2 regions of the Alkalibacterium indicireducens genome follow, and region 2 is predicted to be linked to the other one. Evidence: riboswitches for the same ligand, from Rfam matches in the RefSeq annotation. Region 2 holds a riboswitch; the other holds the start of a gene.

Region 1 (5,465 bases), on a different contig from region 2:
ACAAGCAAGTAAAGGAATGGAAGAAACTGCTGACACGAAAAGGCAGGAAAAAACAGAATAAATATCTGATAGAAGGACTGCACCTAGTAGAAGAGGCCGTCAAAGCCGGCATAGAGATCGAACACATTCTGATTCGTGAAGATAAGCTTGATCAATACACAGCCATTGTCGATCAGGTGCCGGGAAATCTCATTATTATTTCAGAATCGATTTCTGAATCTTTAAGTGATTCCGTAACTGAACAGGGCATTTTCGCGGTCATCATGCAGAAGGAAGAAGAGAACGCTATTCATGGGAATAAGCCAGTACTGATGCTTGATCAGGTTCAAGATCCCGGAAATCTTGGTACCCTGATTCGAACAGCTGATGCTGCTGGTTTTGAAGCCGTGATCATTGGGGAAGGGTCAGTCGATTTATATAACCCCAAGGCACTGAGGTCTGCTCAGGGCAGCCATTTTCACCTGCCTGTCATTCATTCAGCTCTTGAAAACTGGATCAGTCAGTTTAAAGAGAAGAATATACCTGTATATGGCACAGCGCTGGATGAGCGGGCTGTATCTTACCATACGGTAGAACCGAAAGAACAGTTTGCGCTTATAGTAGGAAATGAAGGCAATGGGGTAGCTGATCACTTGTTACAGGAGACTACGACCAATCTCTACATCCCGATCAAAGGCCAGGCTGAATCTTTGAATGTCGCTATAGCCGCCAGCATCCTTATGTTTTCTTTACATCAATGAGTAGAAATTTGACAGAAATATCACATTTGATATGAAAACGTTTTACAGGAGCCTTTCATCCTTTAAAATCAGACGTATTAGGAGTACTATAAGTACTATAAGTACTGGACAGGCAATTAGACCTGTTATTTAAACTAACTTTATTACATTAAATACTCTGACTAAGATCTGATAAAGGAGAGCTTCCATGGAATTCGTTCGTTCAATTTGGGAAAATGACAAAGATTATATGACATTGGTCGAAGACCTGCTTGAAAGCGAAGATTTACTTAAACTAGACGATATTACGCATCACCATTATACAACACGACTCATTCACTCACTGTTCGTTTCTTATGTCAGCTATAAAATAGCTAAGCGACTGAAACTGAACGCTAGAGCCGTTGCAAGAGCAGGACTGCTTCATGACTTTTTCCATGAATGCAGAGAAGAGATTGCTCTTATGAATGAAGGTTCGCATAATTGTGTTCACCCAAAAATAGCCGTCAAGAATGCACAGCGTCTGACGGAATTAAGTGAACTTGAAAAAGATATCATCCTTAAGCACATGTTCCTGACTACTACAGGGGTCGGTATTCCTAAATACAAGGAAAGCATGATCGTTACATGTGTAGACAAATATTGCGCAATCAATGAAGTATCTACACCGCTTAGAATGAAAGCTAAAGCAAAACTGGCTGAATGGAGCCTCAAATTGAGCGTCGTCCATGCCTGATTCCAGCCGATAATTAAAAAAATTCAATCCGTTTCCAGTTAAGTTCTAAAAGAACTTAATTGGAAACGGCTTTTTTTGGTGCACGATGCCATTTCCTGATTATTGAACAAGGGAGCTTTTGGCAAGCACTTGGTTTCATTTGATAAAAGTTTAGAGAAGTGATTCTGACAGCATGAGTGCAGGAAAAAAAGCGATGCCGGATAAGCTCTTAGGCATCGCTTCAGACTAGTTAGTCAGTCGGTTCGTCAGAAGTCAGGGAGACTTTCTGAGGTTTAATTTGTCACGGAGAAGGCCGGAACTGACAGCAGTCAGCGGAATAGAGAGGATCAGTCCAATGCTTCCAGCTAAAGCTCTAATGACTTCCGTCGCAATGACATTCATATTGATGATGCTGATGAACGGTTCCTGATAGGCCGTGAACAGTAAAAGCAGTGGGATCATTGATCCAATGTAAGCCAGGATCAACGTGTTAGCCATCGTTCCCATAATATCTTTTCCGACATTCATACCTGATAGAATCAGGCGTTTTGTAGAAACAGTCGGGTCAGCCATCCGTATTTCTTCCATAGCAGAAGCAATGGACATGCCGACATCCATCACAGCACCAAGTGCACCCATGATGATCCCCGCGAAAAGCAAGCCACTGAAATTAAAGTCCACATTTTGTGGGATATACATGAGCATCATAGCTTCCTGACCGGACAGTCCAGTCAAGTTGATCTGGTTCCCGACGATATAAGTTATGAGTCCCGAGATCAGTACCCCACCCAATACACCTGTGATGGCAGCAATGGATTTAATGTTCAGGCCGCCGACTGTCAAAATAGTGACCACCGTAATGATAAGAGAAATTAGGATAGTCATGAGTATCGGGCTGTATCCTGCAAGCAGGCCGGGAATGAGTACTCTTAAGAGAAGGAACAAGGTCAAAGCGAGAGTCAGGATCGTCTTCAGTCCTTTCAGCCCCCCAAGCAGGATAAGCAGGACAACGAACAGTGCCAGTACGATATATATTGTTCGATCTCTCTCGTACTCAACGATATGAACCTGAGACTCCCCGCCAATTTCAATGACGCTGATCAGAATTCTGTCTCCAGGCTCCACTTCAAAGTCGGAACCCGGATTTCCAGTAAGGGTATGGATAGCCTCGACTTCCTCGCCCTCCTGGTCACCTGAAAGGATTTCAACGCGAACTGTCTGTATTTCTTGATAGAAACCTTCATCCAGACCAGGACCGTCACCTGGAAGGACTTCAATGACTCTGGCTCGTTCTATTTCGTCCGCTGGAACATCCTCAAAATCATTATTGTATTCATCAATCGTTTCAAATTCTTCAAATTCCTCGAAATCTTCACTATCATCGTCCAGTTCCGAAGCAAGCAGTCTGCTTTGGGAGTCGAATGGACCGGATGCTTCTTCAGCATGAGCTGAGTAGATAAAGTAGGGGATGATCAGATTCATCAGCAGTGTGATCATCACTAAGCGTTTCTTCATGTGTTCATTCTCCTCATTTTAAGTTTTTGTGTCTGCCTGGAGACGGGCTTTATGAACCGGATGGTCTCTCACAGCAAACAAAAAGAGCATCTAATGCTGACTACTTGGTGGCTCAGTAGGTACTCTCATGTATTTCAAGTATAGCATGAACAAACAGGTAGAAAGAGAGGAATTAAGTGACAGTTTATTTAAAACTTTGTGGCAGGGAAGGAGGTAAATGGGGCATATCAACTTGGACAGGACGCAAGACGGACGACATGTCACGACAAAAAAGTTAAATATAGGATTTGTAGTGATGAATATGCCATATATCGATTTATAGATCTGTTCATTGTCTTCCATAAATACAAGTTCTTTACGGCCGCTCTCATAATGGACTAAATAGGTATCAAACTGATCAGTATCGAATGTATCCTGTCCTTCTAACTCTTCATATTGGACAGGAGTCAACCTATTTATATTAAGGGATAATAACTATTGCTTGAACAAATCACTCACATTCGTTATGATTATGTAGGAAAAGGAATGACCTTGTTAGGTGAGGCTCCCATATGGAGACACGCTACTGCCCAGAAATGTCCAAAGACGCCAATGGGTCAGCAGGAATCTTCGGATGAAGGGGATTTTTAATGTAGCTGAGACTGAAACAGACTCTATGCCATATGAAGCTGAAGCTCAACGACAGAGGTGTATGAAGATGAACTCTGTATTCATGTTCTTTACACGCTCTTATTGGCGTGTTTTTTTATTTATAATGATAGATAACACACAGAGAGGTTATTGACCAGCTAATTTACGGAGGTGAAGCGAAGATGGACCCTGTTCCCTTGTGTATCGGGTATAAATTTAAAGAAGTTAAAAAATCAGGTTATTCGCTTAGCCCGATTAAAATAGAAAGGACGATTACCTATGAAATTAATGAAAAGCAACAAGCAGAAAACGTATGACCAGATTTTTCTGGCTGCAAAAAAGAATGACCGCGAGACATTCAGAGAACTGTTCCTGAGACTGCATGATCGGGACCAGCACGAAGTCTTTCATTTGTTATATCCTGAAAAGAAGAGGAAAATTTCCGAATTTTTAAGTCCTGAAGAATTTGCAGAAATTTTCGAATGGATGGAAACAGAAGACCAGGAAGATGCAGTTCACTATTTACCAGATGAATACATGGCTCAAGTATTCAACTTTATGGCAGCAGATGATGTGGCTCACTTCCTGACTGAAAGTGACGAAACAGATAATCAGACTCTGCTCGCTATGATGGATGAGGAAGAAAGTCAACGTGTTCAGGAACTCCTGTCGTATGCACCGAAAACAGCCGGATCCATTATGACCAAAGAGTTCATTGCTATCCATTATAAGCAGACCCTGACAGAAGTCATCGAACAGCTGCGACAGATCGGTCGCGAAGCTGAGACGATTTATTACTTATATGTTGTAGATGAGAAGGAAAGACTGGTCGGCGTGCTCTCGCTCAGAGACTTGCTGCTCTCTCCTGAAACTGAAACGGTTGAAAACATCATGTTCAACCAGGTCGTTTCAGTGCGCATCGATGAAGACCAGGAACAGGTCGCCCGCATCATTCAGGATTATGACCTGCTTGCCATACCAGTCCTTGACCATGAAGGCAAAATGCAGGGGATCGTTACTGTCGATGATGTCATGGATGTCCTGGAAGAAGAGGTAACGGAAGACTTTAACGAATTCGCTGCGATCAAGCGCAGTGATGATGACCGTAAAACTAAAGTCACACCGTTCAGTACAGCGAAGTCACGCACACCCTGGATCGTTATCCTTCTCTTCCTTGGGATGATCACTGGTGGACTGATTGGGGCATTTGAAGAAACCCTGGACTCGGTCGTACTTCTGGCAGCATTCATTCCGATGATCATGGATACGGCAGGGAACGTAGGGACTCAGTCACTGGCTGTTGCCGTACGTAATCTGACGATTGATGACGACAGAGATAAAGACAGCTTCTTCCAGACTATTAAAAATGAATTGGGTGCAGGGATGCTGATGGGGTTGGTTGCTGCTGTGGTTCTGATCGGTACCATCTTTGTCTTCTACGGCAATGCTGTACTGGCCTTAATCATCAGTTTATCCATGTTCATCACGGTCAGTATATCAACAGTGATTGGTGCAGTGATCCCGGTTATCATCAACAAGTTCAAGATCGATCCCGCAGTTGCTTCAGGACCATTTATTACGACAATCAATGATTCTATAGGACTTTTGATCTATTTCTCTATTGCAACGTTCTTTCTTGAACACCTGTAACCTGTTATAGTACAATTGTGAACGAAATCCTAAACTTCCTAAAAATAAGTATTAGCTTCTACACATTTCTTTAGTATAATGGTATACTGAAAGACGTGAAAGAAGAGGTGACAATATATGATCGAAATGGCACAGACAAAAGAATCTGAAAAGGTGATATGCCCCAGATTCGAGCAGACTTTTTCAATACTTGGAAAAAAATGGACTGGATTAATCATTGATGTATTGTTGGATGG
Region 2 (4,350 bases):
GGTTCTGAGCAGAAGACATGGCACTGACAACTTTATTGATTGTCTGTCCAGTTGCCCACAGTCCACCTTGTGAATCGATGTATTGTTTCATCTGAGATGGCATTGTTCCAAAACGTGAAGGAACGCTGAATAAAAGCGCATCTGCCCAAGTGATGTCATCTGAAGTTGCTTCAGGAACATCTTTAGTCGCTTCGTAATGCTCTTTCCATGCAGGGTTTGATTCAATGGCTTCCATTGGCGCAGTTTCAGATGCTTTGACTAGTCTTACTTCTGCTCCTTTAGCTTCTGCAGCAGCTTTCGCCCACTGAGCAAGTTGATAGTTTGTACCTGTTGAGCTGTAATAAATTATAGATAGTTTAACTGACATGTGTATGTGCTCCTTTTTAGTTGGTGTTTCGAAGTAGATTATCTCTAATTCGTATTACTTACCTTTGTATAGTAACTCAAATCGATTGAAGTGTCAACTAATAACTGTTAATAGTTTTTCTAGAAAATTTCAGTGTGATTTAGCAGATTTATTTCCTGGATTCGATGAGCTGGCAATTCCTTTAATGACTTTGAAGGATCTTGGGAGAGCTACTTGTAGTTCAGAGTTCAAAGTCATAAATAAGGTGTAAGTAGCAGGGGAGTTAGTGCTAGTTTAATAGTGGTATTAAGGAATAAGGTATAATTAGCGGCGTTTTAATGATAGTTCGGAGCGAAATCATAAAATAAGGTATAAGTAGAAGCGGTCTAGCGGTAGTTTAGAACAGAATTATAGAATAAGGTATAGCTAGAAGCAGTCTGGTGGTAGCTTGCGGCGACAAAATATAATAAGATGCAAGTAGAGACGGTCTAGCGGTAATTCAGAGCAAAATCATGGAATAAGGTATAAGTAGACGAGGTCTACTTATAGATCAGAACACCTTTGACCCAATTAACTATAAGTAGCCCAAAGGCAGTTCAGCAATAAATTAGGGTGAACAGATAGCGTAAGCATTTAGTACATAGCCTCTAATGAGTAAACTCTTCATGAAATGCACAAGAAAAGACAGAAAAAACAAGCCAGTACCAACAGGAAGTCCTGCTGGTACCGGCTTGTTAAGTTCGCTCATCTATTTCAGACTATTGAGTAAAAGACCTAGCCAGGTTCGCCTGGAATTTTAGATCCATGGTCATGATCCTTATTCAGATCTTCAGTAGCCTGATCGACTTCTGCAGATACTTCTTCTGCAGCTTCTTCAGTAGTTACTTTAACTTCGTCTTTCAGGTCCATCGCTTCTTTTCTGATTTCTTCAGAAGCATGATGAAGCTGCTCACGAAGTTCCTGAGCTGTCTTGGAAATAGTCAGCTTGATGTTTTCAGTTGCTTCGCCCGTAGTTTGAGCCAGTTCTCCAGATTTCACTTTCGCTTTATCTGCGTATTCACTAGCCTGTTTTTTCGAATCATCGAATCGACGAGCGATATCGTCACGTGTTTCTTTCCCGCTTTTAGGAGCAAACAGTAATCCTAGAGCTGCTCCGATTAATGCGCCTTTAATAAATGACATAGTGCATTCCTCCCTGACAAATAAATAATGTTGAATTCTCTCTACTCATTATAGAACAAACTTTACTTTTTTGAAAAGAGAATCCCTCGAGAGATTTGAAAACCTCATCGTTCGGATAGAAAAGGGCTATGAATGGACCTGATGAGATAATATGCTATAATCGATGTGTAAAGAATGAAAAGCCACAGGTCAATGAAATGTTGGGTAAAATAAATGGCAGATTTGGAAGAAATAGTCACTCTCTCAAGAAGAAAAAGACAGGAGAGGATTTTATTCTTTTTCATAACCGACAGGATGCAGGCAGACAACTGGCCGAAAAACTCAATCATATAGATGTGAAGAATGCAGTCGTGCTCGCTCTTCCAAGAGGCGGGGTGCCCTTAGGTATAGAAATTGCCCGCAAACATCAGCTGGACTTCGACGTTTTGCTGTCGAAAAAGATCGGACATCCGTATCAGCCAGAATACGCGATCGGTGCAGTTTCAGAAAGTGGCGACCCGCTGCTGAATCGAATGGAAACAGACCGGATCGAAGATGACTGGCTTGAAAGAGAAGTAAAGGTATTGAGAAAACAGATGACAAACCGACGGCAGATGTATGCAAAGTGGCTGGAAACTAAAGCGGTAAAGGGCCGTCCAGTGATTATTGTAGACGATGGGATCGCTACTGGACTCACAATGAAAGCAGCGATCAATGCAGTAATAGATCAGGGCGCAGAGAAGATAATCATCGCTGTGCCTGTTATTCCTATGGACACCTATAGAACGCTGAAAAAAGCAGTCGATCAGGTGGTAGCCGTTGAGGTACCGGATTATTTTCTGGGGGCGGTCGGGGCCTACTATGATCATTTCCCTCAAGTAGAAGACAATGAAGTGGAAAAGCTTCTGAAGTCATTGTAATAAACTAACAGTCTACTCATTAAAAATGTGACAGAAATGTAAAAAGTGCTTTTTTTCTTTGACACAGAGTAAACTATTATATAAACTGAAAAACGGTAAATCAAATACTTGTTAGGAGAGGCTCCTAAATGAACACAGGCTATTGCCCAAAAACTTCGAGAGAAGCCAATGGGTAGAACAGGCATGATCGGATTAAGGTCTTGCATAAGATAGCTGATTCCTCGCGAATCTACGTCATTTAGTGCTAAAACCCAGACGAAGAGTAGATGTATGATCATTTGGCCTGCATTGACAGGCAAATGTATAATTACAATAAGCAGCACGAGTGTTTACTCTTTATTCTGATAATGGTTTAGTATGCGGCTTCCGGACACAATCTGGAGGCCGTTTTTATCTGCAAAAAAATGGGGGTGGAGTCATGGTGATAAATGACGACAGTGAAAGTTTAAGTTGGCTGGTAAGTATAACGGGAGAACATTGGAATAACATAATATATTGGAGGAATCATCATGGAAAAATTCAAAAACACAGTATGGACTCATCTTGAGAAAAGAGATATGGAAAGCTTGAAGCAGACACTGTCAGGTGCAGGGGATCTTGATCTGATTAATCTGCTGCATGACCTGCCTGCGGACGAAAAGGCAGTGGTCTTTCGCCTGCTGTCTAAAGACCGTGCGCTGGATATATTTGAGGATCTGGATCCGAACAGTCAGCAGCAGCTGATCAGCTCGTTCAGTGAAGAACGAGTCATCGAGGTCTTTGCAGAAATGGCCCCGGATGATCGTGTACGTCTGCTGGACGAATTTCCAGCTAAGGTCACGAAAAAAATCATCGGCTCACTCAACCAGGAAGAACGGCAGGCAACGGCGCTGCTTATGGGTTACGAAGAAGAAACAGCGGGTCGTCTGATGACACCGGAATACGTAACGGTCAAAAAAGAACAGACTGTGAAAGAAGCGCTTGAGGCAATTAGATTGACGGCTGCTGAAAAAGAAACGATTTATATCGTGTACGTGACCGATGCAAAAAGAATGCTGGAAGGTGTGCTGTCACTAAGAGAACTGGTCATCGCTGATCCTGATGCACGTATCGAAACGGTCATGCACAAGCGTGTAGCGAAAGTTTCGACGGATACCGATCAGGAAGAGGCCGCACGTATGCTTCAGACGCTCGACTTTCTTGCTCTGCCAGTCGTTGATAAGGAAAATCGGATCGTTGGAATCCTGACTTTCGATGACGCCATGGATATCATCGAAGAAGAAACAACAGAAGATATCTTCGATAAAGCCGGTCTGGCGGACTTAAATGATCGGGAATCCAACCGCAGTGAGCGTCTGGTCAACGGGTCTATTATGCAGATTTGGAAGGTCAGGCTGCCTTTCCTCGTTATTACGATGGTCGGGGGTCTGCTTGCAGGTGTCGTTATCGATTCATTTGAAGAAGCCCTTGAAGCAATTGCGGCAGTAGCGATCTTCATTCCGGTCATTATGGATATGGGAGGGAGTGCAGGAACGCAGTCCTCAACTATTTTCGCCCGTGGACTGATTCTGGGTCATGTCGATACCAACCGTTTTATGAAGCATTTAGGTAAAGAGACGCTGGTCGGTCTAAGTATGGGTGCATTAGTGGGGCTGGTGACAGGGATCATTGCTTCCGTCTGGCAGGGCATTCCTGAACTGGGAATAGCCGTTGGTGTCGCTCTGGCAGTTACTATGACTCTCGCAACCGTACTTGGTTTCTTTATTCCTTACATCCTGTTCAAACTGGGCATCGATCAGGCTGCAGGAGCAGATCCGATCATTACGACGATTAAAGATATATCTGGGCTGGTCATTTACTTCGTATTAGTCACTCAGCTGCTTGGCTACTTGATGTAATTTAAGAACCCAATAATTGAAATAAAGCAGGCTGTCACTCACGGCG

The links. Region 2 has a riboswitch for magnesium ahead of mgtE (magnesium transporter). Riboswitches for the same ligand answer to the same signal wherever they lie in the genome.
Region 1: it holds a riboswitch for magnesium, as region 2 does, so the genes downstream of both, mgtE (magnesium transporter) here and mgtE (magnesium transporter) in region 2, are expected to answer to the same signal.

The regions. Positions count from the first base shown of each region.
Region 1 is NZ_BAAADA010000199.1:551-6,015, reverse strand. It holds gene ABFX15_RS11310 (TrmH family RNA methyltransferase) at 1-740, shown strand, start outside; gene ABFX15_RS11305 (HD domain-containing protein) at 928-1,455, shown strand; gene ABFX15_RS11300 (YibE/F family protein) at 1,708-2,949, opposite strand; M-box (ykoK) riboswitch at 3,473-3,643, shown strand; gene mgtE (magnesium transporter) at 3,859-5,229, shown strand; gene ABFX15_RS11290 (winged helix-turn-helix transcriptional regulator) at 5,356-5,465, shown strand, end outside.
Region 2 is NZ_BAAADA010000135.1:363-4,712, forward strand. It holds gene wrbA (NAD(P)H:quinone oxidoreductase type IV) at 1-367, opposite strand, end outside; gene ABFX15_RS08165 (YtxH domain-containing protein) at 1,121-1,528, opposite strand; gene ABFX15_RS08170 (phosphoribosyltransferase) at 1,726-2,427, shown strand; M-box (ykoK) riboswitch at 2,528-2,697, shown strand; gene mgtE (magnesium transporter) at 2,937-4,304, shown strand.